One region of the Microbulbifer jejuensis genome, then DNA from elsewhere that is predicted to be linked to it. Evidence: predicted binding sites of a transcription regulator. Region 1 holds the regulator's gene; each other region holds the start of a gene.
The links. The regulator LexA, encoded in region 1, represses DNA repair genes until DNA is damaged. The targets are predictions, from matches to a motif close to ACTGTNTNTANANACAGT.
Positions count from the first base shown of each region.

Region 2: imuA (translesion DNA synthesis-associated protein ImuA) is a predicted target of LexA. The motif match lies at 2,149-2,166, and genes of this name have one in related genera.
Region 3: ACL7TT_RS06725 (LexA family protein) is a predicted target of LexA. The motif match lies at 2,233-2,250, and genes of this name have one in related genera.

Region 1 is NZ_JBLBUB010000005.1:106,222-111,049, forward strand. Features, by position in the region: gene nagZ (beta-N-acetylhexosaminidase) at 1-58, opposite strand, end outside; gene ACL7TT_RS04860 (TetR/AcrR family transcriptional regulator) at 106-738, opposite strand; gene ACL7TT_RS04865 (LOG family protein) at 1,165-1,803, opposite strand; gene lexA (transcriptional repressor LexA) at 1,963-2,568, shown strand; gene ACL7TT_RS04875 (hypothetical protein) at 2,637-2,894, opposite strand; gene ACL7TT_RS04880 (DUF6586 family protein) at 2,997-3,491, opposite strand; gene topA (type I DNA topoisomerase) at 3,488-4,828, opposite strand, start outside.
Region 2 is NZ_JBLBUB010000017.1:25,585-30,412, forward strand. Features, by position in the region: gene ACL7TT_RS12330 (amidohydrolase) at 1-580, shown strand, start outside; gene ACL7TT_RS12335 (hypothetical protein) at 1,095-1,364, shown strand; gene dcd (dCTP deaminase) at 1,462-2,031, opposite strand; gene imuA (translesion DNA synthesis-associated protein ImuA) at 2,232-2,918, shown strand; gene ACL7TT_RS12350 (Y-family DNA polymerase) at 2,944-4,425, shown strand; gene ACL7TT_RS12355 (O-antigen ligase family protein) at 4,712-4,828, opposite strand, start outside.
Region 3 is NZ_JBLBUB010000008.1:9,521-14,348, forward strand. Features, by position in the region: partial or broken gene ACL7TT_RS06705 (hypothetical protein) at 1-394, shown strand, start outside; gene ACL7TT_RS06710 (hypothetical protein) at 408-773, shown strand; gene ACL7TT_RS06715 (hypothetical protein) at 897-1,325, shown strand; gene ACL7TT_RS06720 (endonuclease V) at 1,325-1,822, shown strand; gene ACL7TT_RS06725 (LexA family protein) at 2,495-2,890, shown strand; gene ACL7TT_RS06730 (Y-family DNA polymerase) at 2,887-4,167, shown strand; gene ACL7TT_RS06735 (CHRD domain-containing protein) at 4,653-4,828, opposite strand, start outside.

The sequences.
Region 1 (4,828 bases):
CACCGGAAAGCTCAAGCCCCTCAATATCGACCATAACCGGCCCCAGCGGTGCAGACATAATAAGCTCCTCGAATAGTTCCGCCGCCTGAACACCTCTGTCAGAGGCTATTTCGCAACAACCTTGAGCATGGCAGTGGCAGCTGGCACCAGTCGCTCCAGAGTCTCCGGCAAACTGCTCTGCGCACCAAAATCCTCCCTCAGGATAGCCTCTATGGCATCGAAACTCGACAACGTAAAGATGGTCGCACCCAACATAAAGTACAGGCGCCAGTAGAAAGTGACAGGGTCCACCCCGGGGAGGGCTCCTGCCAACAGGCCGGCAAAACGGCGATAGCTATCGCCATATCGGGACACGATGAAACGGCGCAAATGCCCCTGGAACTGCGTATAGGCCAACCCTAAAAGGCGCATGAAACGCTGGGGGTTGAGGCCATTTTCACTGAGACTGCCGAGCCCCACCCGGTAGAGACTCCCCAACAGGTCTTCCACATGCAGGGGCAGTCCAGATGCAGCCCGCCGGTCCAGCTCTGACTCCAGCGCGCAAGTGAACGGGGTTAAAAAACGTTCAAATACCGCCTGAATCAATGCTTTCTTTGAACCAAAGTGATAGTTGACCGCGGCCAGATTAACCCCGGCCGTGCTGGTGATTGTCCTAAGGGATGTCTCGGTAAAGCCGCGCTCCGCAAACAGAACCTCTGCGGCGTCCAGTATGCGGCTAACGGTGTCCGTATGGCTCATAAGCATTAGACCAAAATTTAAAACAGGTGTTTGATTCTGGCCAGACTAGCACATTCCACCATCGCACCGGTGACACCTTGTTCTACCCCCCCAAGTCCCCGATCAATCATCGAGGCCGTGGCCACAGTGCGTATTGGTTAGGAAAGCTATGTTGAGACGTACCACTCCCCTAGGAGCAGGTGTGGTTGGCTTAGTTATGGCTAGCCCGCCCTACTCTAGATTGCCGGGTCATTGCGATGCGAGAGGGTGCTGCCGCCAGGCCCAGGCCGGTGCGAGTCACACAATAAAGGCAGTCTGTGCCTTTGTGCCGGTTTTTCAAAAGCGTCTATCCAACAGATCTTGACCAATAGATCCTGATAGTGCGGTTTCCTCTGCGGGCTAAAATACGAAGGGAAGGTAGGCGCGGCACACAGGGAAAAACTCCGGTCACCCCTGAGGTCGCATATAATGCAGTATCAGCTCTGCCGCCTCCTCTACTGTCTCTACGATGTGGAACAAGTCCAGATCTCCTGCATCAATGCAATTTCGCTCCAAAACCGTATCCACTAGCCAGTTGTAGAGGCCACTCCAGTAGTGCCTATCCACTAGTACAATGGGAAAACGGCGTACTTTTTGCGTTTGCACCAAAGTTAGTGCCTCGAATAATTCGTCCAAGGTGCCGTAACCTCCCGGCAGCCCCACAAACCCCACAGCATGCTTGACAAACATAAATTTACGCACAAAGAAATAACGAAAATTCAAACTGATATCCTGATAGGGGTTGGCCGTTTGCTCAAAGGGAAGCTCGATATTCAAACCGATCGAAGTACCCGGCAGGTCAAAAGCACCACGATTACACGCCTCCATCAAACCCGGTCCCCCACCGGTGATAACCGAAATACCCTCTGCTGCCAATAGCTCACCCAGTTTCACGCCCTGCTGGTATTCAGAGCTATTCTCTGTAAAGCGCGCACCACCAAAAACCGTAACCGCACCACTGAGTGCGATCAGGCGTTCAATGCCATCTACCAACTCCGACTGTATGCGCAGCACCCGCCATGCCTCGGCCATTTTTGCATCCAGCATTATTCCCTCTCTGTCAGGCCTTTCAACAATCGTGTTCATTTCCTGTCTGCATAACCAATGTAGCAGCATATAGAACGGGGGTGCATTGGGATTGCAAGAACATCAATTCTGTATATAATCCCAGCAACTGTATAAAAATACAGAACTTCAGGTAACCCTATGACCAATCTCACCGCCCGACAAACCCAAGTATTGGAGCTGATCAAAGCCTATTTGGTTGAAACAGGTTATCCGCCGACCCGGGCGGAAATTGCCCAAGAGCTGGGATTCCGATCACCCAATGCCGCAGAAGAGCACCTCAAGGCTCTGGCGCGCAAAGGAGCCATTGAGATGGTCGCTGGCGCCTCCCGCGGCATTCGGATTCCCGACCACCAATCCGGCCTTCCCATCATTGGTCGTGTTGCCGCGGGTCACCCTATTCTCGCGGCAGAACACATCGAGGACTATTGCAACCTTCCCGCCAACTTCTTCCGCCCCCCTGCAGACTACCTGCTTCGGGTACACGGGATGAGTATGCGCGATGCGGGCATACTCGACGGTGATCTGCTTGCGGTACAAAAAACCGAACAGGTCAGGAATGGACAAATTGTCGTGGCGCGCATTGACGACGAGGTAACCGTTAAACGTTTCCGCCGCAAAGGCAACCAGGCGGCGGTGCAGTTGCTGCCTGAAAACGAGGACTTTGACATCCTTCGGGTGGATATGCGGGACAACAACTTTGTGATTGAAGGGTTGGCCGTGGGCGTTATTCGTCAAACCCCCTAATTTTTCACGCCTGAAACGAAAACAGCGGCCACTGGCCGCTGTTGAAACTCCCCTGGGTAACCGCTCGATCAGTGGATCGTATGGTTAACCGGCATTGCCTCCTCGTCTTCCTCAAGGTAACCAGGCTCCAGGTCATCCAGATTATGCACAGCCTCAATGCCCGCTTCCAGCATAGCGCGGGCAATAGCCACCTTATGCTTTCTCATAAACTGGAGACTCTCGTCTGAGAAATGAATACTCACCAGAGGGTCCTCCTTGTGGCCACTACGACGCAATGCCACGTCGCCATTGGCCAGTTCAATAATCTCAAAAGTTTCGGAGGACATTTGCTTTTCCTTCACCACAAATCAATTTCCGCCCAGTGTACCACAGGCTATTTATAAGTTTCAGTGGGCGCAGCCGGCGGAGCAAATGGTACACAGGTACCCTTAACACTCCTCCAAACTGGCGCGCTGCCTGCGCACCAATTCACTCAGGGCACTGTGCCACTCTAGTAGTATTTCAGCGGAAATCGCGTTAGATGCGGGGAAGGCAATACTGTGCAGTGGGATCAGGTTTGCCCCTTTCCGCACGGATTCCCTAGTGGGCGCGGGGGCAAGTTGTTGCAGCTGCTTCCAAGCTTGAAGCAGTTTACTTAACCAACTATCGGGATCAGCGCTGAGCAAGGACAATTCCCTGGCCTCACTGCTGACCACTCCCTGGCTTTCAAGACTATCCAAGATAACTTGCAAAGACTCAGGCTCGAAACCCAATTGCAATTGGATTGCCAGCTCAGCGAGGAAAGCCCTGTAGGCTTTCCATAACTGAAACAGGGCCGCCTCTTCCAGGGCCCTGCTTTGCAAGTCAGATTCGCCGGTCCTCTGTAACAACAGCTGACATTTGCGCAGTGCAGAGACAACCAACCCCGTATAGAGAGTCGTCATTGGCTGCCCTGAACTGCTTTCTTGCGCGGGGGTTTACGTCTGGCAGTGGTGCTTTTACTGCCGGTCTCCACCCGCCAAGCGCCTTCACGATAGAAAGCACGCCATCCCGTCGCTTTGCCCTCCTCCTCAGATTGCACATATTGCTGCTGCATCTTGCGACTGAAACGGACTACAGTGTCCCGCCCTTCATTGTCTTTGAGCGGGGCCGAGAAGAGGAAGCTGTACTTGGGGTCGATTTCGCTCTTGTGAGGCAGCAGCTCTTTGACCAGAGGGGCGCGTGTCTCGCGTTTTTTTGGAAACTGGCTGGCCGCCAGGAAAAGCCCGCTGGCACCGTCACGCAGGATATAGTGGTCATCCACTTTCAAGCACGACAACTCCGGCATGGGCACCGGGTCCATTTTTGGTGGCGCCGGCTGGCCACTTTTCAATAACTTGCGGGTGTTTTTACAAGCTTCATTGGTACAGCCGAAGTACTTACCAAAGCGACCGGACTTCAGCTGCATATCACTGCCGCACTTGTCGCACTCGATGATCGGACCATCGTAGCCTTTGATCTTAAAGGTGCCCTGCTCAATTTCGTAGCCGTTACAATCCGGATTGTTGCCACAGATATGGAGTTTGCGGTGTTCGTCCAGCAGGTAGCTGTCCATGGCCGTGCCGCATTTGGCACAACGACGCTTCTCGCGTAGAAGGCGGGATTCCGCTTCCTCATCCGTGTCCGCATCAACCGCCTCATCGCCGGACACCAGGTTCATGGTATTGACGCAGCGCTCCTTGGGCGGCAGAGCATAGCCGGAACAGCCCAGAAATACCCCAGTGGAACCGGTGCGAATCTGCATATGACGTCCGCATTTGCTACAGGTGATATCCGTATCGGTCGGGGTATTGCGGCGCATGCCCGCCTCGGCAGACTGCGCCTTTTCCAGGCGAGCGGAAAAGTCCCGATAGAACTCATCGAGCAACTGTTTCCAACCTTTCTCCCCTTCGGCCACCGCATCCAAGGACTCTTCCAGGCTCGCGGTAAACCCGAAGTCCATCAGATTTTTGAAGCTTTCGCTGAGGCGATCAGTAACAATATCGCCCATCTTTTCCGCGTAGAAACGCCGGTTTTCCAGGCGCGCATAACCGCGGTCCTGAATGGTGGAAATAATCGATGCATAGGTGGAGGGCCGACCAATGCCGCGTTTTTCCAATTCCCTAACCAGGGCCGCTTCGCTAAAGCGCGCAGGCGGTTTGGTGAAATGCTGTCTCGGGTCCAATTTCTGCAGTGCGAGCCTGTCGCCGACTTTGACGTCCGGCAGCACCAGATCCTCCTCCTTTTTGCCCCCAGAAGGCGC
Region 2 (4,828 bases), on a different contig from region 1:
TCATATCGTGCTGAATCACCTGGAAACCCTGCACAAGGCCAGCAGCCAGAAAGACCACCGCCACCGCGTAGAGCATGCCCAGGTTCTCCAAGTGAAGGATATCCCCCGCTTCCAGCGGCTCAACCTGATTGCCTCCATGCAGCCCACACACGCCACCAGCGATAAAAATATGGCCGGAGCGCGCCTCGGCGAGGCGCGCCTGACCGGCGCCTATGCCTGGCAGACCCTGCTGAAACAGGGTACCCCCATTGCCGCCGGCTCAGATTTCCCGGTGGAGCCGGCCAACCCGCTCTTCGGCCTGCACGCCGCAGTCACCCGCCGCGACCGTCAGGGCACACCCGCGCGGGGCTGGCGCGCAGCGGAAGCCATGACTCTTGAACAGGCCCTGCGCGCTTTCACCCTGGACGCCGCCTATGCAAGCCACCAGGAAACGGTGATCGGCAACCTCACGCCGGGTAAATTTGCTGACTTTATCCTGTTGGACCGGGATATTTTTGCCATAGACCCACAGGCAATCTGGCGCGCGCAGGTGCTGGAAACCTGGGTGGAAGGGGAACAGGTCTACACCAGGGCCCACTGAGATCGCACGGTTTGTGATACGGCGACCGCACAGACCCACAACCGGGCAGCAATGCAGAAAAGGGGGGAAAGGAAATCCGGGGTGGGAGTAAAAAACATCCGGTCAAAAATAATTTGCGGCCGAATTCATTTCGACCGCTCCCTCTTTAAGCTGACTGGCTCTACTCCCGCTGTCACCTCGCTGAAATCATCCAGACCAGTGGTCACCCGCTGTGGGCGTATTTCCGGGTTAGTCCAGTCTCCGTTACGGCCCGCTTTTTATTGGGCTTTGCTCCGCAAAGCACGCCTCGGCACTTAAATAGTAGTCTCGCGACATCCCCAATCCAAATTCCTTCAATCCGCCGGTACAGGCGGCAGCGAACAATCCCCTGCCCGGCTCGTATTTTTATACTCCAACAGGCCCCGGATTGAGCACAATTTGTTGCTGCCATGGCCCCACCCTACACTGGCTGCGACATTGTTCGGCCCTTTCCGCCGACACCATCACCCTCCACCAACCTATGACAGAGGTGTCTATGCGACGCAAAGCCATCAAACATCTCAGCCTGGCCGCGGTATTGGCTGCGGGCCTCGGGGGCCAGGGCTGTGCCAATATGAGCGATACGGACCGCCGTATCGGTACCGGGGTCGGCATCGGTGCCGTATCAGGAGCACTGATCAGTGGCGGACGCCCCGGTGGTACCGCCGCAGGTGCTGTGATTGGCGCCGGTGCCGGCTACCTCTACGACCGGGAGAGAAAGCGCAGGGATCACTACCGCTATCGCGGCCGTTACTATCGCTATTAGGTTGAGGCAGCCGGAGTCCGGGGCGGCACCCTGTGCGCGTCGGACTCCACTGGGCGGGCGGCAGCGTCGCAGATGCTGAACCCCGCAAGCCAGGGTATCAGGTGCGCGGCAGGGTAACGCCGCGCTGGCCCTGGTACTTGCCGCCGCGGTCCGCGTAGGAAACGTCACACACCTCGTCGGACTCGAAAAACAGCATCTGCGCCACACCCTCGTTGGCGTAGATCTTGGCCGGCAGGTTGGTGGTGTTGGAAAATTCCAGCGTGACATGGCCTTCCCACTCCGGCTCCAGCGGGGTCACATTGACGATGATACCGCAGCGGGCATAGGTGGACTTGCCCAGGCAGATGGTGAGCACCGAGCGCGGGATACGAAAATATTCCACCGTGCGTGCCAGCGCGAAAGAATTCGGCGGGATCACGCAGTAGTCCCCTTCCACATCCACAAAACTGTTTTCGTCAAAGGTCTTCGGGTCCACCGTGGCGGAGTGCACATTGGTAAAGATTTTGAACTCGCCGGCACAGCGCACATCGTAACCGTAACTGGAAGTGCCATAGGAGATCAGCCGCTCGCCCGCTTTGCCATGGCGCACCTGGCCCCGTTCAAAAGGCTCGATCATGCCGTACTGCGCGGCCATCCGGCGAATCCACTTGTCGGACTTGATACTCACTGCACCCCCTTGAATAGATTGATCCGAAATTGGTAAAGAAGGCGGAATCATAGCGGGTTTGCACTGGGCACAAAAGTGGCGATCCTCCCTGTCGACACTTGCGGCCAGTAGCTAGGTACTGTATAAATTAACAGTACTACTGTATAAAAATACAAACCACCTCCTGATCGAGCCGGGGGTCGGGATTGGGGGAGGGAGACTTGGGCAGCGCGATAAATCTACAGCAGGGCCGCGACCCGGACAACCGGCCGGAATACCGGCGCATGGACGCAGACAGGCCGCCGACTGCCGGCGGGCGCGAATGCACTGGCATCCCGACCGGCTACGTCAGCCTGGATGCCCTGCTCCCACAGCGCGGCTGGCCCCGCGGCGCCAGCACCGAACTGCTGCCCAAGGGAGCCGGGATTGGTGAATTCTCCCTGCTGCTGCCCACCCTCGCCAGGCTCACCCGGCGCGGCGGGCAGGTACTGTTGGTCAACCCGCCCTGCACCCCTTTTGCCCCCGCCCTCGCCCGCAGCGGCATTGCGCTGGACAAACTGTGGCTCGTGCATCCCCGCGGGCCGCAAGACACCCGCTGGGCGATCGAGCAATCCCTCTGCTCCGGCAGTTGCGCAGCCCTGGTCAGCTGGCAGGGCCACCACACCTTCACGAACAAACACCTGCGGCGCCTGCAACTGGCCGCCCAGAGGGGAAACTGCCTGCACTTTCATTTTCGCCCCCACACCGAATCCCTCAGCCCCTCCCCCGCCAGCCTGCGCCTGCAATTGCACAGCAACGGCGCGCAGCTGGTGCTGGAACGGCTGCAACAGCCCGGTGGTGCCAGTGGCCGGCGCCTGTCTTTGGCCCGCATAGCCCACCCGGCGCACTGTGCCCAGCCCCTGCACTGAGCCGGGCAAAAACGCGGACGCTGCCATGCTCTGGCTCTGTATTCAATTGCCCACACTGCCCCTGGAAGCCCTCACCCGAACCCTCAAAGCGGGTAAGCAGACCGGGGCCCTGGGGGTGGTTGAACAGCAGTGGATTGTTGCCCGCAACCGCCCCGCCGCAGAGCGCGGTGTGGCGGTCGGGCTCAGTAGCGCCACGGCGCGCGCGCGCAATAGGGGTCTTTATCTGCTGCAACGGGACCGGGCACAGGAGCAACAGCAGTTGGCGCAACTGGCCCGCTGGAGCTACCGCTTTACCCCGCTGGTCTCCGCCCAGGCCGCAGGCCCGATGCAGGACGGGGACAGCCGCCCGGCCTGCCTGCTGGTGGAATTGAGCGGCAGCCTGAAGGCCAACGGCGGGCTCAGGGCCCTGCTGGATCAGGTGCAACAGGCACTGGAACAGATGAACCTCGACGGGTTGATGGGCCTCGGCCAGAGCCCCAGTGCCGCGCGCCTGCTCAGCCAGTTGCCGGCGCACCGGCGGTGGCTGGCGCAAGCCCATAGCGCCCCCAGCCCGCAGCAGTGGCAACAGTGGATCGGCGCCGCTCCGAGCAAACTGCTCGACTGCGACCATCGCACCATGACCCAACTCTACGCTTGCGGTATCCGGCGGGTGAGCCAGTTACGCACCATGCCCCTGTCCGAGGTGGCTTCCCGCTTTGGCCGCCCTTTTGTGGAGTATTTCACCCGCTTGAATGGCAGCCGGCAGGACCCGGTCTCCAACCACCACCTCCCCGCCCAATACCCTACCGCGCTGTATTTTCGCAGGCCCCTGGAACACAGTGAGCCGTTGCGGTTTCCCGCCAACCACCTGCTCAGGACACTCTACCAGCAGCTGCAGCGGCGCCAGTGCGATCCCCGCCAGCTGCACTGGCAACGGGATTTTGGCCGGGGCAGAAGCCACAGCTACACCGGGGCAGACCCCCGCGCTCCGCTGGCGTCCCAACGCCTGCTGGCATTGACCAGACGGCAACGGGAACAAGCAGCGCCTGACCCCGTGCGGACACTGCGTTTGACGTGCAGCCAGCCAGAGCCCCTGGCTCAGGAAAAACCCGCAGAGGCACTGTTTAACAAGGGCAGCCAGGCGCTGCTGGACAAGCTCAAAGCCCGCCTGGGCCACCAGGCCCTGTCCACGGTTGCCCTGAAGGGAAACGGCCTGCCCGAGCAGGCCTGGCACCCACCCCTGCCGAGCAATCGGGGGCAAAAGTGCCCTCCGCCCCCGCCCTGTCATCCTCCCCGCCCCAACTGGCTGCTGCCCCGCCCCAGCCCGTTATCACACCGCGGCCACACGCTGTTTTACCGCGGAGAATTGCAACTGCTGCAGGGCCCAGAAAAAATCGGCGGTTATTGGTGGCAACACGGCCATCACAGGCGGGATTACTATATGGCGAGAGGCGATGACGGCGGGCTCTACTGGGTCTTTCAGGACCTGACCTCCAGGGCGTGGTTTTTACACGGTATCTTTTCTTAGGAATAGATTGGCAGGACCAGAAAGCTCGTGGAATAGAAAGTGGAGATCAGGTGGAAAAATACAGCGGTTCATTGTTATATATGGGCAAAGTTATACATGGGCCAATTTCGATCATTGCACCATGCCCGCACGCCGGGGTTCATAACAAGATTCGCGAAGCGCGGTTTCTGATAATAAGTGCAATCGGTGGATCGGAGGCCGGTTGGTAGAACCTGACCATGCATTCTTCACTATTGGGCAAAAGGACGAAATATCAGGATTACTTTAAGGGCCGCCTGAAAAATAGCTAATATCCTGATAGTACAAGGGGCGCCCCATTAGCCCAAAATCGAGGACCGCGATGGCCCTCCTGTTGCCCAGCCTGCTGAATAAGGTATTTTCCTGCAAGCTCAACAAAAACAAC
Region 3 (4,828 bases), on a different contig from region 1:
AAAGCTGCAGGCGGATCACTGCAAAGCGGGAGATCTGATCGACTGTTGGGACCTTGGCGATAGGGATACCCACCCAGGCGCGATTCAGGCAGTAAAGCCCCAGCAGGAGGTGCCTTGTGTACTACTCACCATGGCAAGCGGTGCCCAGGTGATTTGCAGCCGTGAAACCCCGGTGACTGATTCTCAAGGCACAGTGTATGAAGCCCAGCATTGCCAGGGGGTAAAACTGGGTGTGTTGCACGAAGAAGAACCCCTCACCTGGGAAACCGTCGAGCAGGTCGAATGTGCCGGCCTGCGCACCGTGTACAAGATCAGTGTGGGCAATATCAGCTACGCCGCCGGTGTGGATTCCCAGCATCGGGTCATTACCCACAACCAAAGGCACAAGCCCTAATAAAGGAAGCAACATGGTTGAGTACATTCAAGCCACTGGCATCAGCAATGCCAGAGAAGGCGAACACTTTTATGAACTGACCAGTGGCATCTATGCCGGTGATATTGTGCGCATTGCGCAGGTGCGCAATCCCATTGATCTGGACCAGGACGGCAGTCCCGACCAGTTTGCCTACAAGATGGTCGGTGCCTTCGTCACCACGGACAACCAGCTGCGCAACAATGCTGCCGGCACGCCTTGGCAAACCCCAGGCAAGGTGGAAACTCTACAAGCTGCCGCCGTGGCCGAGGGAACCGAGAACGAAGAAGTAAACAAGGGAACTTGGCGTATGGAGTGTATCCAGCGCACGGTGAATCTGCGGGTGGTGATTGGGGAGTGAAAGAATTCCTGTTTGATCTGCTAGCCACTACGGTATAACAGTTGTCCGCACGATGCTATTGCTTTGAAAACAGCAATAAGGATAATAGTAATCACGATGACCGCTATGTTAATGGTTCGAAGTATGAATAACTTTCCAAGAAATAGATACGAGTCAGATGAGCTGCTAACACTATTTGATCAGGCAAAGATACAAGAGGAGATCAAAGGAACTTTCTATAAATTAATAGAGATAGATGGCGTTGGCGTTGAAATCTATTTGCCAACAAGTAAGGATGGGAGTGTTGATCGCAAAGATATTAGTAGAGCTAGAAGTATCTTAGCCCAAATTAATGAATTGGATAATTATTTTCAGGGTATGTGTGAGCTTTCATATGAGAAATATGAAAAGTCTGGTTCTGAAGCAAAAGACTGGATTTATTATTTATCCCATATAGAAATTACAGAGAGTGAGGCTTTATTCCAGTACTACGCAATGCATGGATATCCTTCTGAATGGGTTTCAATTTTTCGAGAAAACGATAGCGGAAATTGGGAGCGGGTTAATCTTTAATGATTTTAGCTGTTGATGTAGACTATAGAATTGATAACGCGATAGTTGCTGGTGTTACCTTTAGTGGTTGGAGTGATGAAGCCCCGGATAGAGTAATTCATTCAAAAATAACTAATGTTAGGAGTTATCAATCTGGACAGTTTTACAGGCGGGAGATGCCCTGTATTCTAAAGCTATTAAATGATTATGATTTAACCCCGGATATTATAGTTATTGATGGTTATGTTGTGTTGGGCCAAGAGCTCAAGCCAGGCTTAGGTATGCGTTTGTACGAAACATTAGATAAAAAAATACCGATTATCGGTGTCGCAAAAACGGCTTTTAAAGATTCAAAATCCGAGTCAGAAGTATTTAGAGGGGAGAGTAAAAAGCCATTGTATGTTACGGCTGTAGGCATTGGGGATCAGATAGCAAAGAATTATATCTCTTCAATGCATGGTAAACATCGAATGCCAACGCTATTGAAGCTTGTAGATCGTGAATGTAGAAAAGGTTAGCAAGGTGCTATTGGTGGGTGGAGGGCATGCTTTCCGATTGGCCCTAAATTCTTCATGGGACTTGAGCTATCCATCTACCCCTTTATGAGAAAAACTAATGAATGAAAACTGTCTTGGGATCAAATCTGAAGATGTAACATTTGGTTAGATAGGAAAAGAGACCAACCTGGGGCGTTTGTAGTGAAGAACCCTCCATCTTAGCTAGCAGCCTGCTAAAAGTGTCGGCCTGAGCCAGCCCCAAGCCATCGCGGGTAAGGTAATTGCAGTAAGCAAAGGGCTAGACACGACATCTTAAATATCGATTTTTTTAGAAATATTTACCATTTAAAGGCCGGGAATTGGTCCCTTACGACTGTCTGCTGGTGATTTGATCTAGCGAGCTTGACCAGTTGGCGAGGCTTGCTCAAAATACTGTATATGTGTACAGTTATTCCGGTTCCCCTAATTCTGATTCCCGTCTCGGCGGGTTTCCCATCTCCAGCAGCGGCTTACGCGGCGAAGCCATTGGTCATCGACGATTGGCTCTGGCCTCAAAGAGTCAACTGTCAACTCGTGCCGTTCGGCGCCGGCGGCCGTACTTACCTGATTCTGGATCAGTCTTTACGACCTGTGGCAGGAGATCAGCTTTGGTTTACTGAAGTGGATGAATTACTGTCTTGGCCTTGTGAGTCTATGCCGGAGGTGAGCGCTGGCATCGTGGTAGCAGCTACTGTGAGGTTATACCGACGCCGTGTTGACCCTGGATTCACACCTGAATCGATACACAGCTGGCTTATCCGTCGGCCTTACGCCACCTACCTGGTGAGGGCCGAAGGGCGATCAATGATTGACAATGGTATCCACCCCGGAAGCCTGTTAGTGGTTGACCGCAGCTGTGACCTGCATGACGGCGATATTGTTATCGCTGGGTGTATTGAGGGGTTCCTGGTCAAGCAGTACCGGACGAGACCAGACCGCCTTGTGTCAGGCAATCCGGAATACCCCGACATTGCTCTTGAGAGCGCTCCGAAATACGACCTGGATGGTGTCGTGATCGCCAGTCTGACGCGCCACAGGAGGCCAGAATGAAGCGCTGGGACTTACAGTCGAACCAAATTGCGCTGGTAGACATCAACAATTTCTACGTGTCCTCGGAAAGGGCCTTTGACCCGTGTATTCGGAACAAGCCCGTTGTGGTCTATTCCAACAACGACGGCTGCGTCATTGCTCGATGTGCTGAAGTTAAGGCGATGAATGTGAAGATGGGAACCCCCGTTTTCGAGGTACGCAAACTATTTGAGGAACATGGGGTCGTGGCTCGCAGCAGCAACTACACGCTATACCACGATATGTCCTGTCGATTTGTTGCCTCGCTGGAGCAGTTCTGTCCCGATGTGGAGCAGTACAGCATTGACGAGAGCTTCCTGCATTTCCGTGGCTTTGGTGAGCAACTGGCAGCCCATTGCCAGCGTTTGGTTGCTGCCGTGTGCCAGTGGACATCAATGCCTTGCTGCGCCGGTATAGCGCCTACACGCACGCTCACGAAAGTGTGTAACCATTTTGCGAAAACGCTCGGTATTCCGGGCGGCGTCTTGCAACTTAGCTCCGAATATCAGCGCCAGCAACTGTTAAAGCAACTACCGGTCAGTGAGGTTTGGGGCATTGGTCGCAGACTGGCGCGGCGTTTTACGCCAATAGGTATTGAAACCGCATGGGACCTGTCTGTATCCCATATACCCACTATGCGCAAGGCGTTCGGGGTCACTATCGAGCGGACCATCCGTGAGCTGCAGGGGATACCCTGTATCGAGCTGACACCGTTAGATGAAGCGAAAAACGAAATCGTATCCGGGCGCATGTTCGGTCAGCACATTACTGACTTTGATGGGCTGATGGCTTCAATCGCGAACCATGTGCTGTTGACTTGCGAAAAGCTTGAAGCGCAGAACGGTGTAGCTGGGAGGCTGGCTGTCTCAATACAGGGCAGGGCGCCGGGGGGCGACTGGCTAGAGCAGTCCGCCTACACAGCCCTCAGTCCAGCGAGCAGTGCACCGCAAGTATTGGCACAGGCGGCGCGCAGCTGCTTGCGGGAAGCGTTTGTCAGAGGTCATGAATACCGGCGCGCTGCTGTGATGTTATCTACCCTTGAGATTGCGTCTGAATCTCAGAGTGACCTGTTTGGCGTGAACTCGACAAAAGCTGATGGTGTAGCCAATTGCCTTTCGGCAGTCAACAAACGGTTTGGCCGGGGGAAAGTAGTTCTGGGTAGCGCGAAACTCTCTGAAAACTGGAAGATGAAACGCGAGTTTTTATCGCCAGCCTATACGACTGATTTCTCACAGATACCAGTTGCGCGAGCACACTAAAAACCGAGTTTTGCGATTGTTCCGCCCTGACGCTGCCTGAACATAACAGGCGCCACAATTAAGGTGCGATTACAGGGATTTAGCCAAATCAGCTTTGTGGCCAAGGGCCCCAAGTGCGAGAAGCTGAACAGAAGCATATAGTGCACGGTGAACCTGCGGGTGGTGATTGGGGAGTGAGGCGACCGATGAGTGTTTGTATCGGGTGCCGAATCTGGTAGTACCGTCAGCTTTGAACTATTATTAATCTCGAATAAACCAAGTAGATTATGCAACACTTCAAAGCCTCACTCAATCCTGAAATGGAGCGTTTTAACAGCCCGTTTAAACTGATTCAGCTGATTTCTCCCCTTATCCATTTGTAGCTATATATCTAAAGGGGATCTCTATAAATTGAGTTTTCCTTAATTTTATCGCCCTGGATCCCTCATTATTCGGTGCTTATGGGCACCAAAAAAGTAATTTTTAAGGTGCCCTAAAATCATGTACTATTTTCGCTTTACCAGGATTCCAGAAACTTCACCTTTTGGATTCGATTTGGTGTGTAAATTAACGAAAATCTTTTCATTAAGTAAACCTTTTCGATAAGGTTCCTCCACTACCCATTTCCCTATAATGAATCCACTGTTGCCCTCTGAGCACATTGCTTCAAGTCCATGTTTGC